DNA from 3 places in the Paenibacillus sp. FSL F4-0125 genome. Region 1 is predicted to be linked to each of the others. Evidence: riboswitches for the same ligand, from Rfam matches in the RefSeq annotation. Region 1 holds a riboswitch; each other region holds the start of a gene.

Region 1 (7,547 bases):
AGAACTGAAGAACCCTGAACATTAACATAATTCTTCTCTGTGATTACACCAAATGAGTTATTCATAATCGGCGTGTATTCCATCCAAGCATAGTTGTACGGATTCACTGATGCAGTTGTCGTGTTACTGCCACCATAAGTATTGAACCATGATGAACCGCCTGTAATACCAGCACTTACAGCTGTTTGTTTTGCGGTTACACCAAAGCTTGTATTCGCAATATAGCCTTGAGATACTGAATAGCTAATGTTTAACAACGAATTTACAGAAGCACTGTTATATACAGGTTGAGAGATTCTTCTAGTCAAGCCACTTCTAGTGACATAGGAGACATAACCATTTTGTTGATAGGAGTAGATCGTTGTTTGGTAAGCATCTCTAGGTGCAATAGCAGAGGCACTTGCATAGGAAGAATCCGTTTTGAGCAGAGGTACACTTGCCAACAGCCCCTCTTTAGCAGCCTCTACAGCTTGTCCTTGCGCAAGAATGTCATTGTACTCTTCTACTGAAATTTCTGACAATCCCATATCTGAGGCTTTATAGACTTTTATGATTTCTGATTCACTATTTTGAGGAGCTTCGTCATTATGTACACCTTCCGCACCTGCATAAAGCGGTAAGCACAATATGAACATAAGGGCAAAAGGAAATAAGAACTTTTTCAATATCTTCATCCTCCAATATTTCAGATTAGGATCGGCCGTTCCCCATTGAAAATATTAACAGAATATTTTTGTAATAATATAGATATTTAGGATTATTTTCTATTTTTAGACATGTAAGCAAAAGATGTCTTTTGTGTTTTTTTATATTTATTTGTATAAGTTTGTCGTATTTCCGTTATTGAATAACCCATTTGCTTACATACATTTTATTTGATACAATTACCACGTCTAATCAAACAGAAAATACCAAATACCCTCTATTCATAATGAATGAGGGCGCGGCATGGTTCTGTTCGGACAAGCTCCACCTTGCTGAACAGAGCAGTTCATTTCATGATGCTGTCTATCACACCAAGGGGAGGTGAACCCTCATGGCAAAAGACGTAATTTGCGAAGTTAACTCCTGCACCCACTGGGCAGAAGAGAACAAATGCAGTGCTGATTCTATCTTTGTAGCTTTCCACAGTTCCCAAGAACCTACACGTGCAGAAGAGACAGATTGTAAGACTTTCGAAAGCAAATAAGGTGATGATTTGAAGGGACCCTCCACGGTTCCTTCTTTTCTTTTCTCATTCTATCAAGAATGAGAATTATTATCAAGTGGCTGAAATAAAAAGCCAGGGAGAAGTTCCCAGCTTAAATTTATTGCTTTATTCTTTCGCTATTAGGAGGCAGTAACTCCTGCCTTTTCTCTTGCAATAGCGGCTGCTCTTACCATGTTACGCAGTGCATCCTCTGTCTCCTGCCAGCCGCGTGTCTTAAGACCGCAATCCGGATTAATCCAGAACTGTTCTGGGTCCAGCACCCGCAAAGCACGATCAATATTAGCTGTCATTTCTTCTACAGCAGGAACCCGTGGACTATGGATGTCGTACACACCAAGACCGATTCCTTTATCATATTCCTGCTCCTCAAAGCTGACGATCAGTTCCCCATGGCTACGGGAAGTCTCAATAGAGATGACGTCCGCATCCATCGCTGAAATGGAATCAATCATGTCATTGAATTCACTATAGCACATATGAGTATGAATTTGCGTTGTAGCCTTCACATGATTTGTCGCGATACGGAACGACTTCACCGCCCAATTTAAGTATCCCTCACGATCTTCAGCTTTCAAAGGAAGTCCTTCACGGATAGCGGGTTCATCTACTTGAATCATCTCTATGCCTGCATCCTCCAAAGCTTTCACTTCATGGCGGAGTGCTAAGGCAATTTGATTGGCTACTTCTTCCCGACTAAGATCATCACGTACGAAAGACCAATTGAGAATCGTAACCGGACCTGTCAACATGCCTTTAACAGGAAGAGAAGTTAAAGACTGAGCATAGACACTTTCTTTAACAGTCATTGGCTCAATAAATGCTATATCCGCATAAATAACCGGTGGCTTAACGCAGCGGGATCCGTAGGATTGAACCCAGCCATTACTGGTAAATAAGTACCCGTCCAGCTTCTCCCCGAAAAATTCCACCATATCGGTTCTTTCGAACTCACCGTGCACGAGTACATCCAGACCCAGCTTTTCTTGGAAGGTAATTGCATCTTCAATCTGCTCACGAACGAACCCGTCATACCGCTCCTGATTCCATACACCTTTACGCCATTTCAACCTTGCCTGGCGCACTTCTACGGTCTGTGGAAAGCTTCCGATCGTTGTCGTTGGCAGAAGTGGTAACTGCCATTTCTCCTGCTGCACCTTAAGGCGCTCTGCAAAAGGCAGACTGCGTTGGTCTGGTAAACTTGCAAGCCCGAGAACTTGCTCTGCTACATCCTTACGGCCGCGTTCGGGAAGTGCACGGAAGGCTGTAAGAGCTTCGCGGCTGACTGTCAGCGCAGCAGTAGCTTCTCCAGTACCCTCTAAGGCTGCAGCAAGCAGGCCAAGCTCTTTAAGCTTCTCATCAGCAAAAGCTAATGCAGCCTTGACGGTTGCCTTCAGCTTCACCTCACCCTGAACAGTAACCGGAACATGCAGCAAACTGCAAGAAGGCTGTAGAATAAGACGATCAAGCGGTACATGTACACTCAGCTTCTCGATTAGCTGCAGTTTAGCATCCAGATCCGAGCGCCAGATGTTGCGTCCGTCAATAATACCCGCTCCCAGCCACTTATCCTCAGGCCAGCCAAGGCGCTCAATCGATGCCAGATTCGTTCCGCCATCATGGACAAAATCAAGACCTAAACCTTGTACCGGAAGCTTGAACAATGCCTCCAGTGGTTCAGCAGCTTCAAAGTAAGTCTGCAGAATAATATTTAATCCAGGCACGGATTCAGCAATTTCTGTGTAAATCGAGTTAAGTAATGATAGTTCTGATTCATTTATTCCTGTAACAATCGCTGGTTCATCGATTTGTACCCAGCTTACTCCTTCTTGCTTCAGTTCCTGCAATAGCTGAATGTAAACCGGAAGAAACCGAGCGGCAATCTTCGCAATATCCGCAGATGCAAAACCTTTTGACAGCTTAAGGAAGGTATAAAGGCCTAAAACCACAGGTTTTCCCTCAATTCCCGCTTGGGACTTGGCGAAACGGTATGCTTCCAGTGGTTTATTCTCCGTCAGGCGCGGCGTTTGTGCACCTATCTCTGGAACGATATAGTGATAGTTCGTGTTGAACCATTTCGTCATCTCGCAGGCGGTAGCCTCAGCGTTCCCTCTAGCCATCGCAAAATAAAGATCAAGCCCAATGTCTCCACCATCATACGCATAACGCGGAGGTACGATCCCGAACATTACAGCCGTATCCAACACATGATCATAGAATGTAAAATCATTTACCGGAATTAACTCAATCCCTGCCTCCTGCTGAGTCTTCAAATGCTGAAGTTGAATGCCTGCCATTTCAGTACGGAACTCTTCCTCTTTTATTTTACCTGCCCAGAAGGCTTCCAACGTTTTCTTCCACTCGCGGTTTTTTCCGATTCTTGGATAGCCAAGATTACTTACTTTTACTTTGTTCGTCACTTTGCAGCTCCCCTTCTCCATCTTCTTATTTTGGCTTGAAACCATAACATCCCTATTAAAAAGAGCGCCCTTCCCTAAAAAAGTCAAAGGGAAAGACGCCCATAATATACCTATGGTTCACGTCTAACACCTTCCTATCCTCCGTAGGTGAAGCAGTGCTGTTGAAACAGGCAGGTCTCCTGGCTAGCGGTGTCAGCATCCTTAGCAGTCTTCCCAGCAGTAGTAAATTGCCAGTGACGTATGTTGCTATGGACTCTTCCGTTACAGTGGCGGGACCGCATCGGCTTCGAACCGATTTCCCTATTAAGCCTACCGAATTACTAATTCCCGGCAAGCACCTGTCTCCGATATTGTCAAGCTAAAACGCCTTTGGCGTCCTTTTAAGGACGGTAAGCGTTTATGCGAGAATTATAAGGGTAAAGTGAACTTTTACTTTCTTATAATTTAATTGCTAAAACGCCATTGGCTTCCTTTTAAGGACGGTAAGCGTTTATGCGGGAATTATAAGAAAGTATTTCGTGAAACTTTTACTTTCTTATAATTTAATTGCTAAAACGCCTTTGGCGTCCTTTTAAGGACGGTAAGCGTTTATGCGAGAATTATAAGAAAGTATTTCGTGAAACTTTTACTTTCTTATAATTTAATTGCTAAAACGCCTTTGGCGTCCTTTTAAGGACGGTAAGCGTTTATGCGAGAATTATAAGAAAGTATTTCGTGAAACTTTTACTTTATCCTTATAATTAATAAACTGAGTGTCTTAATCTGATGTCATCATACGTGAAAGCCCCCGTCATCTGCAATAGATGACGGGGGCTTCTGTTATATCGATTCCTTATAACGGATTTAGAAAAACACGAAATATACTACAGCGGCAAGTATTATCCGGTATATAGCAAATGGTAAAAGCTTAATCCGGTTGATCAATTTCAGGAAGAATCGCATCGATAACAGCGCAAATACAAAAGCACTGATAAAGCCTGCAATGAAGAACGGCAGGGCATCGATGGTGAAATATTGCCAATTCTTCATCAGTGAGAGGAGACTGGCCCCTGCCATAATTGGAACAGCCATAATAAATGTGAAATCAGCAGCAGCACGATGACTCATACCAAGAAGGACACCACCGGAAATCGTCGACCCGGAACGTGAAAATCCTGGCCATAACGAGAAGCATTGGACAAGACCAACACCTAGTGCCTGCTTATATGTAATCTGATCGACACTCTCTGTTTGGACCTTCTTGGGTCCAAATAGATCCGCAATAATCATTAACACCGCACCAACTACTAGACCGATTAACACGGTAGATGTAGAGAATAAATGCTCATCAATATAATCATTAAACAGAACGCCCAGCACACCTGCCGGAACTAAACCTACAAGCACCTGTGTAAGCTTAAGATGTCCACCCTTTTCGAGCGGGGGTTGTTCCTCAGTTACAGGGTCCAACTGTTTACGACTGAAACGCTTTAAGCCCAACAGTTCAATGAACCGATTTCTAAAAATAACAACAACTGCTAAGATTGATCCCAGTTGTATAACCACTTTGAAAGTATTGGCCGTATATTGCCCAAATAACTCTGTCGATTTTAACCACATATCATCAACAATAATCATATGACCTGTGGAGGATACCGGAGCAAACTCGGTCAATCCTTCAACAATCCCCAAAATAATAGCTTTAATAATCGATAATAGCTCCATTTGTTCTCCTCCTTTTTAATCATAACTTTTATCTATAAGTCCTTCTTCGCTCAACCTTCGGTGTTCATTCTCCGGCTACGCTTGCGGAAGTACAAATACCCCAAAACTGCTAATCCCCCAGCAATAAGTACGTACACTACGTTGGAGTACATATCCATATACATGGCAATGTCTTCCCAGTTTTCACCCAAAGCTGCGCCAATAAGCACAAGCAGTAGATTCCAGCCCAGTGTACCAATCGTTGTGAAGATCATAAACACGCCAAATTTCATACCGGACATCCCTGCCGGAATCGAAATCAAACTACGCACTAGTGGAACCATCCGACAAAATAATACGGTCCAATAGCCATATTTATCAAACCAAGCGTCAGCCTTGTGAATGTCTTTTTTGCTGATTCGGAGTAGACCGCCCCAGCGTTCAACGATCTTTTCCAACCGATTTACATCCAGCAAACGACCGATATAATATAGAATCACTGCACCCAGCAAAGAACCAAGCGTAGCAGCAATAATTACACCAGGGATGGTTAAATTCGTTGTGGTTGTCATGAATCCGCCAAAAGGAAGGATCACTTCGGAAGGAATCGGTGGAAAAATATTTTCAAAAGCGAGCATCAGGAAAATACCAAAATAACCAAACTGCTCCATAAACTCTGTAATCCATGCTTGCATTTCGTAACCCCCATTATTCAAATCAAGTTCTTCTTCAAGTTGCGTAAATAACGGCTGCGAATAAAAAAGAAGTAAAGTCCCTGGACAGCCAAATAGCCCATCAATACAGCCCCTGTCTCCACAGCAATTGATAAGTAGAACAACCGCTGAAGCGCAATAAAGGCAAACACACTATGCAAAATAGCAACCCCAACTGGCACAAAAAACAACAACGACAATTGAATCGTTACAATTCGGTTTAGCTCTTGATCTGTAAGTCCCATTTTGGACAATGTAGAATATTGATGACGATCATGATCTAGATCTGTATATAGCCGGAAGTAAAGGAAGCTGCCTGCTGCAATGAAAAAGACAGTACCTACCAGTAAAGAAGCGAATAGCATCGTGTTATACAGCGTTCTCTGTATTTCAAACAGCGTGCCACTAACAACAATCGCGTATGGAGAGTTACTTTCATAGGAACGTTTGCCTTTATGAGCAAGATCCGCCGCTATACCAACCGTTCGCGGGAAGTCATCCATATAAAATCCTGTATACAAATCAGTCTGTACGGGATCAATAGCCTTGTATAGCTCATCGCTAATCACAACTCCGCTGAAGTCTCCTCCATCCCTTCCATCAAGCTCCGGCAACAGATATTCGGCTATCGGAACATGCTGGGTATACCCCGTTTCACGAATGGAAAGACCTTGCTTCAGGGTGTAGACCTGCTTCACTCTACCCGCTGTCAGACTCCGATCTCGTTGCGAACCGATCATCACCAGTCCTTCATCTCCACTAAGAGGGCGCTCATCCGTCGTAAACCCTGCACGAAGCAGAGCAAGCTTATAATCACTATAAGCAATCAAGGGAAGCCTTAACGTGCGATCTGGTCCAGTCTGAGATTCCACCTCTGCGTATTTGATAGGAATACTAAGTGTCTCATAAGGTAAGGCGAGCGTTGTAAGCTCATCTTTAATTTCTTCCAAATGCTGATCAAAAAGTACCGGTGTCTGATTGCCTTTGGCTACATAACCAACAGCTGCCGGATAATCTAATTTCAGCTCTCTGGAAAGCGTATGGATCGATGCGAATACCCCCACTGAAGTAAAAGATACTGCGGACACAATCGTCACCATAAAAAACATTCGGGCATTCTCTTTCCAGCGGTAGGACAAACCCGATAATGTAATCATATTGGTATGGTTCCAATACAAGCGCCGAATCGTCTTAAGTAATTTAACAACGTAAATACTAAGTTGCGTATAAAAGAGATAAGTTCCTGCCACCGTAATCACAACAACGGGAAACATCACCTTTTCAACCGAAGCCGCTTTTGCAGTAGCAGCCAAATAATAACCCAGTAGCAGTAATACAGCAGAGATCATAGATAACACGAGGGATACCTTTGGTTCCTCATCTGCTTTTCGCTCTCCCTGAAACAGCCGCATTAGCGATTCATTCCCAATAAAGGCGAAGGTGCTCAGCGAGATTAACATAAATAACAGTGCAAAGCTGCATATCGTAAGTACTAGTGCCTGCCAAGGAAGATGAAACGTTAAA
Region 2 (7,547 bases), 3.9 Mb from region 1:
TTACATGGTTACAACTGGCTTGGAGATCCGGCGGTCGCTCTTAAGGCGATCATGCTTATGAATATATGGTCTACTGCTCCGTTCTTTATGGTAGTCTTCTTAGCTGCACTGCAAGATATCCCTGATGCATTGTACGAGTCGGCCATGCTGGATGGAGCAGGAGGATTTAGACGTTTTATTTCTATTACGCTTCCGATGATTAAGCCAGCGACCTTCTTCACGGTAGTCATGGGAATCATCGGTACCTTTCAGCTATTCGATCAATCGTATATTTTTTCGGCAGGCTCCGGCGGCCCGAATAACTCCACCTTAACGGTGGCTTTGCTTATCTATCAGTATGCGTTTAAAAATCTCGACTTCGGTTACGCTTCTGCGCTCGCTGTCATGCTGGCTGCGGTCATTATGATCGTAACGCTGATTCAGCGGAAGCTATTCTCCGAAGAGAAGCTGAACTAGGAGGACGATCAGGTGGTTATTAACTATTCCAAAGGGGTTAAGGTGGTTCTATATTTCCTGTTATTCGCATATGGGTGCGTAACGGTCATACCTTTCCTATGGGCACTATCCTCATCGTTTAAACCGTTAAGCGAGATTGTGTCAGGGAGTATCAACTTTATTCCAAAGCAGTTCACTTTCCAGAACTATTATGACATCTTCGTGAAGGAACCGCTGTTCCTCAGATGGATGTTCAACAGTGCACTCATCGCTGTAGTTTCAACGCTATGCAATACCTTGTTCAACTCTATGGCAGGTTATGCGCTTGCACGTATTGATTTTACTGGCAGCAAGGTTGTGTTTTTTCTTATCTTGGCTGTACAGATGATTCCCGGTCAATTGACTATCGTGCCAGCATATTTGATCATGAAACAGCTTGATTTGTTGAACACTTATGCCGCGCTGACGCTGCCGATGATGGTAAATGCAACGTTTATCTTTATGATGCGGCAATTCTTCCTGAGCTTTCCGAAAGAGCTGGAGGAGGCTGCCGAGATGGATGGTCTAAATAAATTCGGCACATTTTTCCGCATTGCTCTGCCACTAGCCATCCCCGCGTTGGCGGCTCAGACGATTTTTGTATTCATGGGTGCATGGAATGAATTTCTGAAGCCCCTGATGTTCATGTCAGACAAGTCGATGTTCACACTTACACTAGGTCTCAATACTTTTAAGGGCCAATATATTAGCCATTGGAATTATATTATGGCCGCATCAATGGTGTTTACCCTGCCAGCACTACTTATTTATGCATTCTTCAACCGCTTCTTTATAAAAGGAATTACGTTTACCGGAAGCAAATAATTTGCTTTACTAGAACCGCCACTGAGCTTAAATCAGGGCGGTTTTTTGAAAATATAAGAAAGTATAAGTTTCGCACCATACTTTATGTCTTATATTTCTCGCTTAAACGCGTATCGTCCTTATAAGGACGCCGAAGGCGTTTATGCTTGTATGTTCATAAATTGTTACCATTCTATCGATCTCATATGTGGAAGTTAGGGTATAAAAGGAAGGGAAGAGGTAAAACTATGTTCACTAAATAGAACTGGAAGAAATTTAAATGCGGAGGTAAATGATGACACAGAATAAAGGGAATTCACAACGGCAGATTCGAACTTCAATTCTTTGTTTGATCTGTGCCTGCACCGTCCTATTAAGTGGCTGCTCTAAAGCTGCCAATGAAACCACACAAGTAACTCCAACGCCTACAACAGAAGCCACTGCACCTGCGGCTACGAACAATGCAACAGAACAACCCAATGCATCATCCGGTAGCAATACAGAGGGGCTTCCGGCGGATGTTAGCGTTCAGAGAGTCATTAAGGAAGTCACTTTAAAGGATGGCTATCATAAAAAGATTGAGCTGCTGACTGACGGCGGCAAGCGGGTTACCATTACGGATCCGAGCCAAAAGATTGTTTTACAGCAGATTGAATATGATGGAAAGATTACTACGTCTAATGGTAAACAGGTTACCGTTAAAGTCGAAGGTGGGGGAGAGCAGACCCTAACCATCCCCGATCATGTAGTGATCGAAGATGAGGACAAGCTTGGATTGATGCCAGGTGTTGATATCGAATGGACAGTGAATGCCGAGGGTCAAATCGAAAGTGTTGAGCTGGAGGATTAAAAAGATATCGGGGTGATTGGATGAAATTTCTAATCGTACTTGGCAGTATAGTGGTACCCATTGTCATGCTAATGATACAAAGGAAATGGATAAAGTGGCGCATTGTATTTAATGTAGCTTCTGTGTTGTCTGCGCTTATCTTAGGTAATATTTCTGCCCTAGCCATATATGAAATATTAAGGGATAACACAGTATTTATGACTTCAATCCATGCGATTTTTTTGAATCCGATGTTCCTTTTAACGGGAGCCTATCTTGGAGTATATCTGGTCTATCGCTTGATGTTGATGACGTATGAAGAAGTTTATGTATGATGTAGTTTAAAATAGGAGTGTCCCTGTGAAGGGACACTCCTATTTATGTTATACAGTGAAAGCTAAGAAGACTTTCCTACAACACTAGTGCCACTCTTCGTGATCTTGTAAGTAAGGATATCACCATTCCAGAAGTGGAATTTCAAGATGACCTCTCCATCTTTAACATCTTTAAAGAAGGCTGGGAGCAGCTTAATTTCTTTCGTGTTATAAGACGGTGAGAAAGTATTGCCGAACTCCTTGAATGGAGTCCAATCTTGAGGGCCTGCATTGCCGCCAGCGGTATAGACAGCCTCCATCGTGGCAAGCTGGTTGCCATTAAAAGTAGTCGGTATCGCAAACGATTCAGTCGTACCTTTGGCATCACTTAATTTGGCAGTGTCATTCACGATGATCTTTAGTCTCCACGCAACGCCTTTGTTGAATTTCAGCGTTAACACAGCATTTTCACCGTATTTTTGGGAAGCCGTGAGCTTTTTAAGTTGGCTGGCCTTGAGTGTAAGCTCCTCGCCATTTAAGGTGTAATCTTTGCCTTTAGTTAGATATTTGCCATTTACACTAATGGTAGTAAGCTTATTTCCGTTTAGATTAAGCTTCACTTTGGTGTCTTTGATGGTTGCACCTTTTTTAAGATAGACCAGATCGCTCTCGGTACTGGAGGAACGTTCCTTCAGACCGGACATTAATACACCCTGCAGCTCGGAATCGGACCACTTATACGTTTTGCGGTTGAAATGCTGCCCATTATCCCAGAGCATAGAGGTCATTTTCTTTTCTTTTAAATAATAGGTAAGGTACTCGAAGAATTTCAGCTTCTCGCCTTGTTCAATCACACCTGTATCTTTATCGAAGCCCAGTAGTCCGAACTCACCAACGATAACCGGAATTCCTTTAGCTACGAATGTGTTGTAAACGTTATCAAAAGTTTGGGTGATATCGTTTTTTGTATCTTTTTCAAACGTGGTGTAGCCAGCGATATTCACACTGAACGGCCAGAAGCCATAGAAGTGAACGGTCGCAATTATATTCGGATCTTTGAGAGCTGTAATCGTTTTGTAGAGCTGATCTATTCTAGGCTGCGTAGGAGAAGTCTCTAATGAAGGTAGAACTAGCGGACGTACATCATTCTTTCCACCGGAGTTCCGAACGATCTGATGGAAGGAAGTGTTGAGTTCCGTAAGCATTTGCTCCATCTTTGCTTCATCGGTGCTTCCGCCATCTGTGAAGCGTGGTTCATTGATGCTTTCGAACATCAGCTTATCGGATTTATCCTTGAAGCGGTCCGCAATTTGAGTCCATGCTGCGTTATAACGCGCGAGCGTTTCATCATGCTTCTCTTCCATATGACTTACCCATAACCAGGAGTCATGATGGACGTTAATCATTACATAAAGCTTGGCGTCCAGCGCCCAGCCGACCACTTCTTCGACACGGTCAAGATAAGCTTTTTCAATGGTGTAGTTCGGTGCTTCACCTATGTGTGAATCCCAAGTGATAGGAATCCGGATACTTTTGTAGCCTTGTGCGGCAATTTTCTTAATCAGCTCTTGGGTCACACGCGGATTTCCCCAGGAGGTTTCATCCTCACCTGTAGCATCTAGAGTATTGCCAAGGTTCCATCCGGGCTGCATATCGTCTACATAGGATTGGATTTTACTCTTTGGTGCTGCTTTAGCTTGTTGCTCGTCCTTGGTAGCAGCGGCGGCAATGGATGAGAACAAAGAGAGCAGAAGAGCGGTAACAAGGGTCAATGATAAGAAGGATTTCTGGATTCGAGTAGTCATTGAATTCTCCTTTGTAAGATCATTTTTGGGGATGCTTAAACCTGACCTTTCCTCAAGCACTTTGGTACGTAGATGAACACTGACACCTCCATTTTTGTTGTAAACGCTTACCAAATACCCTAACATAGAACATTTGTAGTGAGTACCTTACTAATTTGTGGTAAATTCATATGGAAATTAGTGATTTGAAGTGATCCCAAAAGTCATGGAGGAATAACCAGTGAGCAGATTTCATTACATAGGCTCGGCTAAAGAGCTTCCGTTAGGAGAAAGAGGCAGTGTACTGTCAGCAAAGACATATGATGAAGTGAAAAATTCACCAGAGTATAAGAAACAAAGAGAGTCTCTGCGCCTGCAAGGCATAATTCCTTTGGATGACATCGCAGATCTATCTCATTTAAGAGATGAGAACTGTCTTGTATATGACTCGGAAGAAGATGCAGCAGGTATTTTTATAGAGGAACTTGGGTATTGGAACGATGAGATTCGCAAGCATTTTCGGAGTCCGTTTGTGTATCGGATTTCACCTAATTGGGGTAGCTTCTCTGTATCCCCTGAGCTAAAGAATACTCTATCGGGTTCATATAACGCCTCACTCAAGTGTTGCCGGGAGTTATTTAAACTTATGACAGATATCGGAGTAGCTGGTACCGAGTTTGAGCTTTATACTTGTTGGGCAGAGGAGGAAGGGCACCCACGTAATAAAAAGTATGACCGAATCTTTGATTTGGCCTCTTTGTCACTGGAGGATGGTTTTGAGCTGAGAGAAAAAGAGTATATTGTGGTTAAAATGGTTTGATATTCAATAGAATTATCTCCAACTACTTGTTATACAAAAAACAAATATTGCATGACAAAAGCATCTATATTAGATATGATGAAGCATGGAAAAATTAATATTAGCAATAGGTGCCAATTATGAATGTTTCGGAGACACAATCATAGATTGGTTAAATGGAAAGCGGGTGTGAATCCCGCGCGGTCCCGCCGCTGTGAAAGAGGAGTCCTTGCAAGGTACCACTGGGAAACTGGGAAGGTAGCAAGGGTGATGATACTTGAGCCAGAATATCTGCCTGTTTCTGATACACCGTTAAACTCTACGAGCGATAGAGAGGTGTTTGATATAGTATATGCCTGCTATTGTTGCGGTTCACTATCTTAAACCTCTTGACGTTATGTTGAGTGGTTTTTTTGTAGTGCTAAAAAAGTTTATTCTGTTTTTTATCATAGGAAAAGAAGGGAAGGGTTATGGAAACATGAAGAAAAATAAGTTTTTGGCTTGGTTACTCATTGTAGCTGTATTTATCACGACGTTCTCTACAAGCGTAATCCCGGCTCATGCCAATGAAGCAATTGCCGATAGTGCAGTTGTAACAACAGAGGTTGATCAAGCTCTAGTAGAGCAGATTAATGCGTTAGTACAAGAGCCAGATACAGAGAAGCCTACGATTTTGATAGAAGGTATACAAGATAAACAGGAAGTATCCAGTAAAGATTTAAGCTTCAAAGTAGTGGTTACAGACAATGTCTACAAAGACATTATTCCAGTAGTAAAGCTGAACCAAGTCGTTCTGTCAGCTACTAATGGTGAGTACAAAGCATCTCTTAACCCAGGTAGTAACGTAATCGCAGTAACGGCTGTGGATGGCGCAGGAAACAAAGCAGATAATGTAACCTATCAGGTTACTTATAAAATTACTGCCAAAGAACAGTTAGATAAAAGTTTGGCCTACATCGTTAACACCGTAAAAAATCCGTCATTTGGAACAGGTAGCGGAGAATGGTCGATTCTTTCTCTAGCACGTGCGAACTACAAAGTACCTAACGGTTATTACAATCTCTATTACAACAATGTAGTTACGAAAATAAGTTCGATGATCAAAGAGGATGGAAAACTCGACGCTAACAAAAGCACAGAGAATTCCAGAGCGATTCTAGGCCTTACCTCTATCGGAAAAGATATCACGAATGTTGCAGGTCATGACCTAAGAAATGCACTCGCTGATTATCAATATATTCAGAAGCAAGGGAACAATGGTCCCATATTTGCTCTGATTGCACTAGATAGTTATAACTACGAAATTCCAGTATTATTCCCTGATCCTGATGAGAAGGGAGTAATCTATCAAAGCACAAGAGAAAACCTGGTTCAGTACATCTTGGATAGAGAAGTTAAAAAAGGTGCAGCAGATGCCGGGGGCTGGGCATTAGGTGTAACCAAAGCCGACGTCGATATGACCGGGATGGCGATGCAAGCCCTTGCACCTTATTACGCAAAGGATCCTAATGTAAAAGCTGCCGTGGATCGGGCGATTGCATGGTTATCGAGTGTACAAAATAATCAAGGCGGATTCACAAGCTGGGGAAGCACAAGCAGTGAGAGCATCGCACAGGTTGTTGTTGCCTTAACTGGCGTAGGCGTAGATCCGCACAGTGACCCTAGGTTTATTAAAGAAGGAAATTCACTTATAGATGCTTTACTTAGCTTCTCTGGGCCGGATGGTGGATTCAAGCATATTCTCACCGGTAAAGTAGACGCTATGGCTACGGATCAAGGTACATATGCACTCGTATCCTATGATCGTCTGATTAATAATAGCAAACGTCTCTATGACATGACGGATGTTCAATTAGAACAGCCTACTACCGTTGTAGCAAAACAACAATTAAATAAAAACCTTGCCTATATCCTAAACACTGTAAAGAATCCGTCATTTGGAACAGGCAGCGGGGAATGGTCAATTCTTTCTCTGGCACGGGCCAATTACGAGGTTCCAAGTGGCTATTACAATCTTTATTATAACAATGTAGCTGCTGAAGTAGCTAAGCTAATGAAGGATGGAAAACTCGACGCTTCGAAAAGTACTGAGCATTCCAGAGCGATTCTAGGACTTACCTCGATCGGAAAAGATATCACGAATGTTGCAGGCTATGATCTAAGAAATGCACTTGCAGATTTTCAATATGTTCAGAAGCAGGGGCTTAATGGTCCTATATTTGCACTGATTGCCTTAGATAGTCATAACTATGATATTCCTGTAGTAGAAGGCGTTACAGATCAAACCACAAGAGAAAAACTGGTTCAGTATATTTTAGAAAAAGAAGCACCGACTGGTGGATGGGCGTTATTTGGTACTAAAGCCGACACCGATATCACCGGAATGACGATGCAAGCCCTTGCACCTTATTACGTAAAGGATCCTAATGTAAAAGCTGCTGTGGATCGGGCGGTTGCATGGTTATCGAGTACGCAAAATGATCAAGGTGGATTTACAAGCTGGGGAAGCACAAGCAGTGAGAGCATCGCACAGGTCATTGTTG
Region 3 (7,547 bases), 3.8 Mb from region 1:
CCTAAGTATGGGCTTTATTACGAGTTGGTGCCGGAGTAAGATATCAGTCTACGCGTACAAGCGAATGTTGGACATTGCCTGTCCGTAGCAAGATACGCAGATACAACTTTTGGGAGGATGAGTAGATGTCTTTTTTTAGCCGTTTTATGAAAAAGAATCAGCCGGAGCCAAGGCCGCTTTTTTACGATATAGTGTGTCCTTATTGCTTCACCAAGTTCTCTCCGGAGGATGTGGTCTTTCGGGCTATGCATAGCCGAGAGGACGATGAGAATTACGCGCTGGGCGAGGATGACGCCTTAAATAAATACCGTGAGCGCTTTGGGCTCGATACGGTGGATGACATAGAAGCGATCATTAATCCGGCGGATATTCCGGAAGAATACCATCATTATACCGATCATGTGTTAACAGGGCTTACGGATCGCTATGGAGTGCTCACACGCAGACGGCTTTGTCCTTCCTGTCATAACGAGCTGCCTGTGACTGCAGGCAAAGTTCCTAGTAACATTATCTCGATTATCGGTGCTTCCCAAGTCGGGAAGTCGGTGTATATGACCGCTCTGATTCATACCTTGCAGCATACGACAGCAGGTCATTTTGATGCCGCTTGTATGCCGCTTAATGCAGAGATTAGCCGCAAGTTCCGCACGCTATATGAAGAACCGCTTTTTGAGCGTGGGGATCTGCTTGCTTCTACACAAAAGGAAAAAATGCAAGAGCCGTTTATTTTTCAATTCGTCTTTAAGGATGAAGAGAAGCCGCCGCTGACACTCGTGTTCTTCGATGTAGCAGGTGAGGGCATGGTGGATCAGGATTATCTGGGACTACATGGTCAGCATATCAAGAACTCTGCCGGTATTCTGTTTATGGTCGATCCGCTGCAAATCCGTTCGATCCGTGAGAAGATTCATATTAATATCGGCGATCGTCCGGGAGAATGGGTCTCGCAATATGACGAGCCGCGTGACGTTGTGTTGACAATGTTTGGTGATTTTATCGCCTATCAGGAAAAGAGCAAAACAGACATTCCAACAGCAGTCGTTCTTGCAAAAAGTGATATGCTGCATTCGCTGAAGGATGAGGATGGCGATTACATCAAGTCTAACAGTAATGTATTCAATAACTATGTTCATCGCAAAACATTGAATATGGATGAGTTCCATAATATCGACGGAGAGATTCGCAGATTTATCGGTAAAGTGGACAGACCTTTTAAAGATACGATGGATGTTTACTTCTCAAATACGGGTTATTTTGCGGTATCTGCTCTGGGCAGTAATCCTGTAAATCAGAAGATTGAGGGTGTGGTAAGCCCGATTCGCGTAGACGAGCCATTTATTTGGCTGCTGCATAATCTGAAGTATATTGAAGGGAGCGACGGCCCGTGAATGCATTCTCAGGGTCTAAGATCGCCCAACAGATGTACACCCGCGAACGCCGCGGATTGTTTCGTTCCACAGAAGGCTTTGATACGGTAGCGAAGTCGGACAGTCTAGATAATAATTTTATCAAAAAAACACTGCATCCCTTCTGCCTCTATGATGCTCCGGCTGAGCTGGCCGCGCGCGGAGAGAAGGATGAGTCTGTATATCCTAGTGCGCTGCACCTGTTCCATGCAGAGAATGGCGACACAGTCATTGGGATGAGTCGTTATCAAGCAACGGATTTTACGGGCCAACGCAGCGCTTTTTTCGCACATAACTTTGTAGTTCCTGCCTCACGATCAGAAGAGATTGTTCAGAACTACGGAGATTGGCTACATGCTGATTTCGCAAGAAGCTATGACGGAGAGCTGGGCGGAACCTTGCCGGAGCTGTCTGATATTCCAGTTATACGTACGGATCGTCGCCCTGATCCTATAGCGGGCTTACGCTTGTTAGGAATTAATGAAGGGATATTTAAGGCATTGCTGCAAGCGGTGATGCTCTCTGTGGCAGGTAAGAAAAAAATCTATATCGGCCTTAATGTATCTATCACGGAGTTGTCCGCACGTGCGGTGGAGCTTACAGAGATTTTATATAGCGTGCTGCCGTATGAATTCCGCCGTAGATTAGGCGTGATTACGTATGCCAATGAACCGCAAAGCCGTAAATATATTCATCTTAGCTTTGTGGAAAAAGGTTCGCTTCGTCCCGGTGATCGCAATATCGAGAAGGATTTTACATTTGATTTGGTTTCAGGTCGGATGGGGAATGTGGATTTTGGTGAGTCTCGTCAGCCGTATGCTGATTTGGTTTGGAAGCTGTTACTTCTAAATCCAGGGGATCTTGACGATTTCGTAAGTTTTGCTGATCAGATCCTGCGTGGAGAAAGTCCTGAGCATAAGCTATCGCTCGCTTTTTATAATGAGTTAGCTGTATTTTATGAGATTGAGCAGGGGAATGAGCATTTATATACAGAGAATAAGAGCACGGTGCTAAGCGGATTGCTCTCTTACCTTAAGGCGGAGGGTGCTATTCATTCCAGAATCAGACTGAACGATATTTTCTTGGAGCGGTTCGACCGAGAATTTGATTTAGTCCGGCAAAGGAATGTTCCAGAGCCTGCTATTATGGAGTGCTTTAAAGATTATTTTATGCTCAAGGATCATAATTACAAAGTCAGAATCGTTGATTATTTCATTAATGGAATGCTTCATAGCGTGGAAGCGGGACGCAAAGATGTTCTTAATGCAGCTTACGGGATCATTGAAAGTAATGAAGAGCTAAGTGCTGCGTTTTTTCAACGGGTAATGTCTGAATCGTATTTCCGCAAGCAGTTATTAGAGCCTTATATGGAGTCAAGACTAATTGCTGCATCTAAATCTGTGGACATTCTGAATTTTGTACTCCATTGGGGCCGTTTTCTGCCAGCTGCGTTAGAGCAACCTTTTGCTCAGGATGCAGTAAGGGATTACTTGCTGGAAAAGCTACAACTGGAGACGGATCCGGTTGCTGCGGTGGCGGAAATTCATAGCACTGTAGATAAAGCGGAGAAAGATCGACGTAGAGGGACAGGCGTATCTCCTAAAGTACTCTCGCTCATGCAGGATCTTGCAGCATCTGCAGACAGATTCTTGCTGAATCGGCTATCTCTTACTGAAATGACGCAGGAGGACTTATTAGAGGTTGTTTTCTTACGTTATGGCAATGTTGTGGATTGGCAGCCGCCACTAGATAGAATTAGCAAGCAGAAAGAAAATGCACTCCGCGCTGCTTATCGCTGGTTTGGTGAAGAGAAGCCGAATGAAGAGATATTTGCAGGCTTGTCTCCGAAGGAGCTGGATGATGTACAGCTGCTCGGTCGCCGTTTACTAAAGGAAGCTCGGGTGTTAGAACCGTTTGAACGTCTTCCACTAGCTTTCTACTACACGAGTCAACGCGAGGGTGGTCCGCTGGATTATGACGCATTGCTGGAGTTAGTTAAGCATAAAGCTGGTAACGACAAGGATGTGATCTATCGATTCTTTGCATGGTCTCAAGGAAATTCTTTATTTACGATATCGAATAAAAAGCTTCACCCGGGATACCGCCGGGCGATTCTAAAGTATTTCCAGAGCAGTGACCGCGAGGCATTCAAGAATCGTGAATTTCGTAAAAGCTATGTCGCTACAGCTCGGCCTGCTCTACAAAATGTCTACAATGAGGCTCGCTCCCAGCTGGCTTCCCCGCTGGCGCGCTGGATCAGCCGCAGCCGATTTCGACTCCTGATCTCCGGTTCCATCACTGGCATTCTGGTGATTATCGCAATTATCGTATTCAGTATGCTGCGTCCGGAAGATCCAAAGACGGCCCTGCCTGGGACAACCCCTGCACCGACACCTGTTCAGAGTGCAGGCAGTATGCTTCCTCCGGCTTCCGTATACCTGAAGGATCTAGGTACCGAAGGAGATAAAGGAAGCAGTGTATTGGTGTTCACGTTTGCCAACGCGGATGATTGTGTGCAATTTAATCCGACGGAGATTAGTTTAATGACTTCATCCGATGTAGTGGATAAGAGCTTTAAGGTTGCTGCTAGCAATGGGACTTGTTCAGTGCCGTCAACGGATGGAGACTTATCTGGCGATACGAACGCCGCTGATAAGACTGCGGGGACGGCGGAAGGCGTAGATGCTACTAATACTGCAGACGAGGCCTCTCCATCTCCTACACCTTCCTCTGATGCAGAGGGCAGCACAGTTGTGCCGTCCGCGACAGCTATTACAGAAGGTGAGCAACCTTCCTATCAGGTGGAGGTTACTATGGAGCCGGGTGCGACAATCGTCGAGCATAGTATGATCAAGGCTGGTAGATTTACGTTGATCGTAGATCCCGCTCCAAAGGATACAACGGGTGTTAACTCAAGTGCTGAACCTTCGGCAACTGCAAGTCCGGAAGGAACAGCCGAATAAAGTAATTTCTGATCAGCAGGACGATACCGAAAGGTTTGGTTCTGCTGTTCTTTTTTTGTTGCTCATACAAAGCTTTTCTATAGACATGCTGAGTATTAATAGATATGATTATGAAAATAAGATAATACATATTGGAAAAGGTGCAGACTCCCCTAAATCAGAGTCTGCTTAAAAGGGAAGTCCGGTGTAAAATTCCGGCGCGGTCCCGCCACTGTAAATGCGGAGCGTCTCTTCTATGAACCACTGTCAGCAGTTAGGACGGGAAGGTGAAGAGCGGCAATGAAGCATTAGCCAGGAGACCTGCCTTTTTCGTGAGCGTTTCTATTCTTCGTGGGGTAAGAATGTGGAACATATACAGATAGACTGTGTGGTCGTAGAGGTTCATGCGCCCCAGCCTCGATTTGTTATCTTCCCGGGCCGCCCTTCATAGGGGCGGTCTTTATGTTGTGCGCTCTTATTTTGTGTAGTATCCATTCCTTTAAAGAAAGAGGCTGAACAATGAAGAAAATATTCTCCTCCAGGTTTTTTGTACTTGGACTGGCCGTATTCATGGTCATATCGATTCTTGGAACATCTCTTGCTCCGGCAGGAACCATCTTTGCGGAGGCGGGCGTTAGCTCCGGGCAGGAAGCATCTGGCGATTCTGCTGCTAATGTAGAACGGATTAATGTTGCGGATGCGACCTATACGGCTGCGGAATTTATTTTAAAGGGTGGCGTGCAGTCGGATTGGCAAGCGATTGGACTGGCTCAAGCGGGATACAAGTTGCCAGTAAGTTATCGAGCAGCTCTTGAGAAAAAGGTGAATGATGCAGAGGGGAATTTCGCGAGCGTAACGGATTACGCGAGAATCGTACTCGCAGTAAGAGCAATAGGAGCCGATCCTACCAGCTTTGCTGGAAGCGGAACAAGTCCTGGTTATAACTTAATAGAGAAGATCTATAATCATGACAAAATCAGTGGACAGACGCTTAATAATCCGGTTTATGCTTTGCTCGCACTGGACTCAGGGAAATATAATATTCCTAAAGATGCGAAATGGACAACGGATAAGCTTCTTGCTGAGATTCTTTCCAAGCAAAATCAAGACGGTGGATTTGCCTTAACTACAGGCGCCAGTGAGCCCGATATGACAGCAATAGCTTTGACCGCTCTAGCGGCACATAAGATTAATCCGGAAGCTTACACAGCGGGACTACAAGCCGTATCTTGGTTATCCAAAGCTCAGGATAGCCATGGAGGTTACGGAGATAGTGCTGAAAGTGCAGCACAAGCTATTCTAGGTCTCACATCCTTTGGTGTAGATCCAAGTGGGTTAGAATATACCAAGAATAAAGTGAGTTTGATCGGTAATCTACTGAGCTACCGTCTCGCTGACGGCAGCTTCGCTCATAGCCGTGGCGGAAGCAGCAATATTCTAGCTACAGAACAGGGCCTTCAGGCGCTTGTAGCCTACAATCTACTCCATAAAGGCAGCAACAGTAAACTGTACGATTTTTCTAAGTCATCCGTTCAGAATGTACTAATCTATGCACCGATTACTGTAGAGGGTCCTGAGAGTACTTTAGCACAGGGATATGGATATGCCGGCAACGTATTAGGTGCACTAGAAAAGCTGGCTCTTCAGACGAAATTGCCAATCACGAATCCTTCCGGCGCTTATGTCACTGGAATTGGAAGTATTCTGGCTGGAACCTATGGCGGTTACGATGGATGGATGTATGTTGTATCCCGTAATGGTCAATGGATTAATCCAGATGTTGGAATGAACGATTTTGTGCTTAAAGATTCAGATCAGGTTCTGGTTTATTATGCCGGAGATGATACTAAACTTGTTGATTCGGTAACGGTGTCCAAGCCAAGCCTCAAAGAGGGCGATTCTTTTACTGTAGTAGTGACTAGTAAGACATGGAAATGGGACGCTGTAACGAATACGTCCTCTCCGGTAATCGCCAAAGCTTCTGGCGTTCAGGTCCAAATTGGAAATCGCATCGTAACAACAAACGCAAAAGGTGAAGCGTTATTCTCAGGGAATGTTCCAGCAGGTGACTACAAGCTGAATGTAACAGGCTATCGTGAAGGAAAAGCACCATCGATTGCTAAATATACTCAAGATCTAAAGGTGATTCCAAAGAATGTAACGGCTTCACTTACCGTTGAAGGTCCGCAAGGGCTGATCGGTGAGGGGACTTTAAAGGCTTCCAATGCGCTTGAAGCACTGCAGCAATTGGGGGCGTCTAAGGATTTTAAAGTAGATATCACGAAATCGTCGTATGGTAATTTTGTATCTGGCATTCATGGCATTACGCAAGGTCTTTATGACGGTTGGTGGAGCTTCGTTGTATGGCGCAGCGGAGAATGGATCTATCCTAGTGTGGGCATGGACAGCTTTGAATTACAGGAATCCGACCGTGTTCTTGTCTATTATGCCGGAGAAACCACACAGGTTGTTGATACTGCTGTTGTATCTCCCGCACAGCCGAAGCCGGGTGAAGCTTTCACAGTAACAGTTTCTCAGAAAAAGTGGGTGTGGAATAAGGATACCTTTACTTCCGATCCAGTGACTTCTCCAGCCGCTGGCGTGCAGGTCTTGATCAGTGATCAGAAGGCGATCACAAATGCTAAGGGTGTAGCTGCATTTGACCAAGGTCTACCAGCGAATGCCTATACGATCGTTGTAACCGGGTATGCTAAAGATAGTGTGCCTAGTGTGGCGCGTTATACTCAGTCACTAAACATTGCTTCAGATGTTATTGCTCCCGCTAAAGCTACGGCCACCCTGTCAGTCATTGGGGGTAGCAAGAAGGGAACGATCCTTAACAATACTACAGTAGCTCTAAAAGAAGGTGAGACAGCTTATAGCTTACTGATTAGTCAATTAGGGGATAAGGTAGTATCATCCGGAAACGCTGGTAGTAAATATGTGAAATCTATAGATGGTTTGGCCGAATTTGATGGCGGACCTAGCAGTGGATGGAAGTACAAGACGAATAGAGATGCTGATCCAAGTATAAGTGCAGACAGCTACATTTTAGAGAACGGTGATACGGTATATTGGTACTATTCATCGGGTGAATAAGTACGTCTGATTATTCGTAAGACGGGCACTGCGATTCGGAGTATTAGCGGATCGAGTGTCCGTTTTTATTTTCGTTCGTTGCAATATTTGACAACAGACA

The links. A riboswitch is a leader RNA that binds a small molecule or an ion and turns the genes downstream of it on or off. The one in region 1 is predicted to bind cobalamin.
Region 2: linked by a shared signal. The riboswitch ahead of NST74_RS03865 (S-layer homology domain-containing protein) and the one ahead of metE (5-methyltetrahydropteroyltriglutamate--homocysteine S-methyltransferase) in region 1 are both predicted to bind cobalamin.
Region 3: linked by a shared signal. The riboswitch ahead of NST74_RS04480 (DUF4430 domain-containing protein) and the one ahead of metE (5-methyltetrahydropteroyltriglutamate--homocysteine S-methyltransferase) in region 1 are both predicted to bind cobalamin.

What each region holds. Positions count from the first base shown of each region.
Region 1 is NZ_JBBOZJ010000001.1:4,783,791-4,791,337, forward strand. Features, by position in the region: gene NST74_RS21355 (hypothetical protein) at 1-674, opposite strand, end outside; gene NST74_RS21360 (DUF1540 domain-containing protein) at 1,037-1,189, shown strand; gene metE (5-methyltetrahydropteroyltriglutamate--homocysteine S-methyltransferase) at 1,330-3,648, opposite strand; cobalamin riboswitch at 3,780-3,984, opposite strand; gene NST74_RS21370 (undecaprenyl-diphosphate phosphatase) at 4,471-5,331, opposite strand; gene NST74_RS21375 (DedA family protein) at 5,382-6,005, opposite strand; gene NST74_RS21380 (FtsX-like permease family protein) at 6,023-7,547, opposite strand, start outside.
Region 2 is NZ_JBBOZJ010000001.1:872,067-879,613, forward strand. Features, by position in the region: gene NST74_RS03835 (carbohydrate ABC transporter permease) at 1-456, shown strand, start outside; gene NST74_RS03840 (carbohydrate ABC transporter permease) at 475-1,299, shown strand; gene NST74_RS03845 (hypothetical protein) at 1,571-2,128, shown strand; gene NST74_RS03850 (hypothetical protein) at 2,149-2,442, shown strand; gene NST74_RS03855 (cellulase family glycosylhydrolase) at 2,505-4,226, opposite strand; gene NST74_RS03860 (hypothetical protein) at 4,447-5,025, shown strand; cobalamin riboswitch at 5,117-5,317, shown strand; gene NST74_RS03865 (S-layer homology domain-containing protein) at 5,483-7,547, shown strand, end outside.
Region 3 is NZ_JBBOZJ010000001.1:1,013,803-1,021,349, forward strand. Features, by position in the region: gene NST74_RS04465 (beta-mannanase) at 1-39, shown strand, start outside; gene NST74_RS04470 (TRAFAC clade GTPase domain-containing protein) at 126-1,388, shown strand; gene NST74_RS04475 (GAP1-N2 domain-containing protein) at 1,385-4,369, shown strand; cobalamin riboswitch at 4,491-4,691, shown strand; gene NST74_RS04480 (DUF4430 domain-containing protein) at 4,868-7,447, shown strand.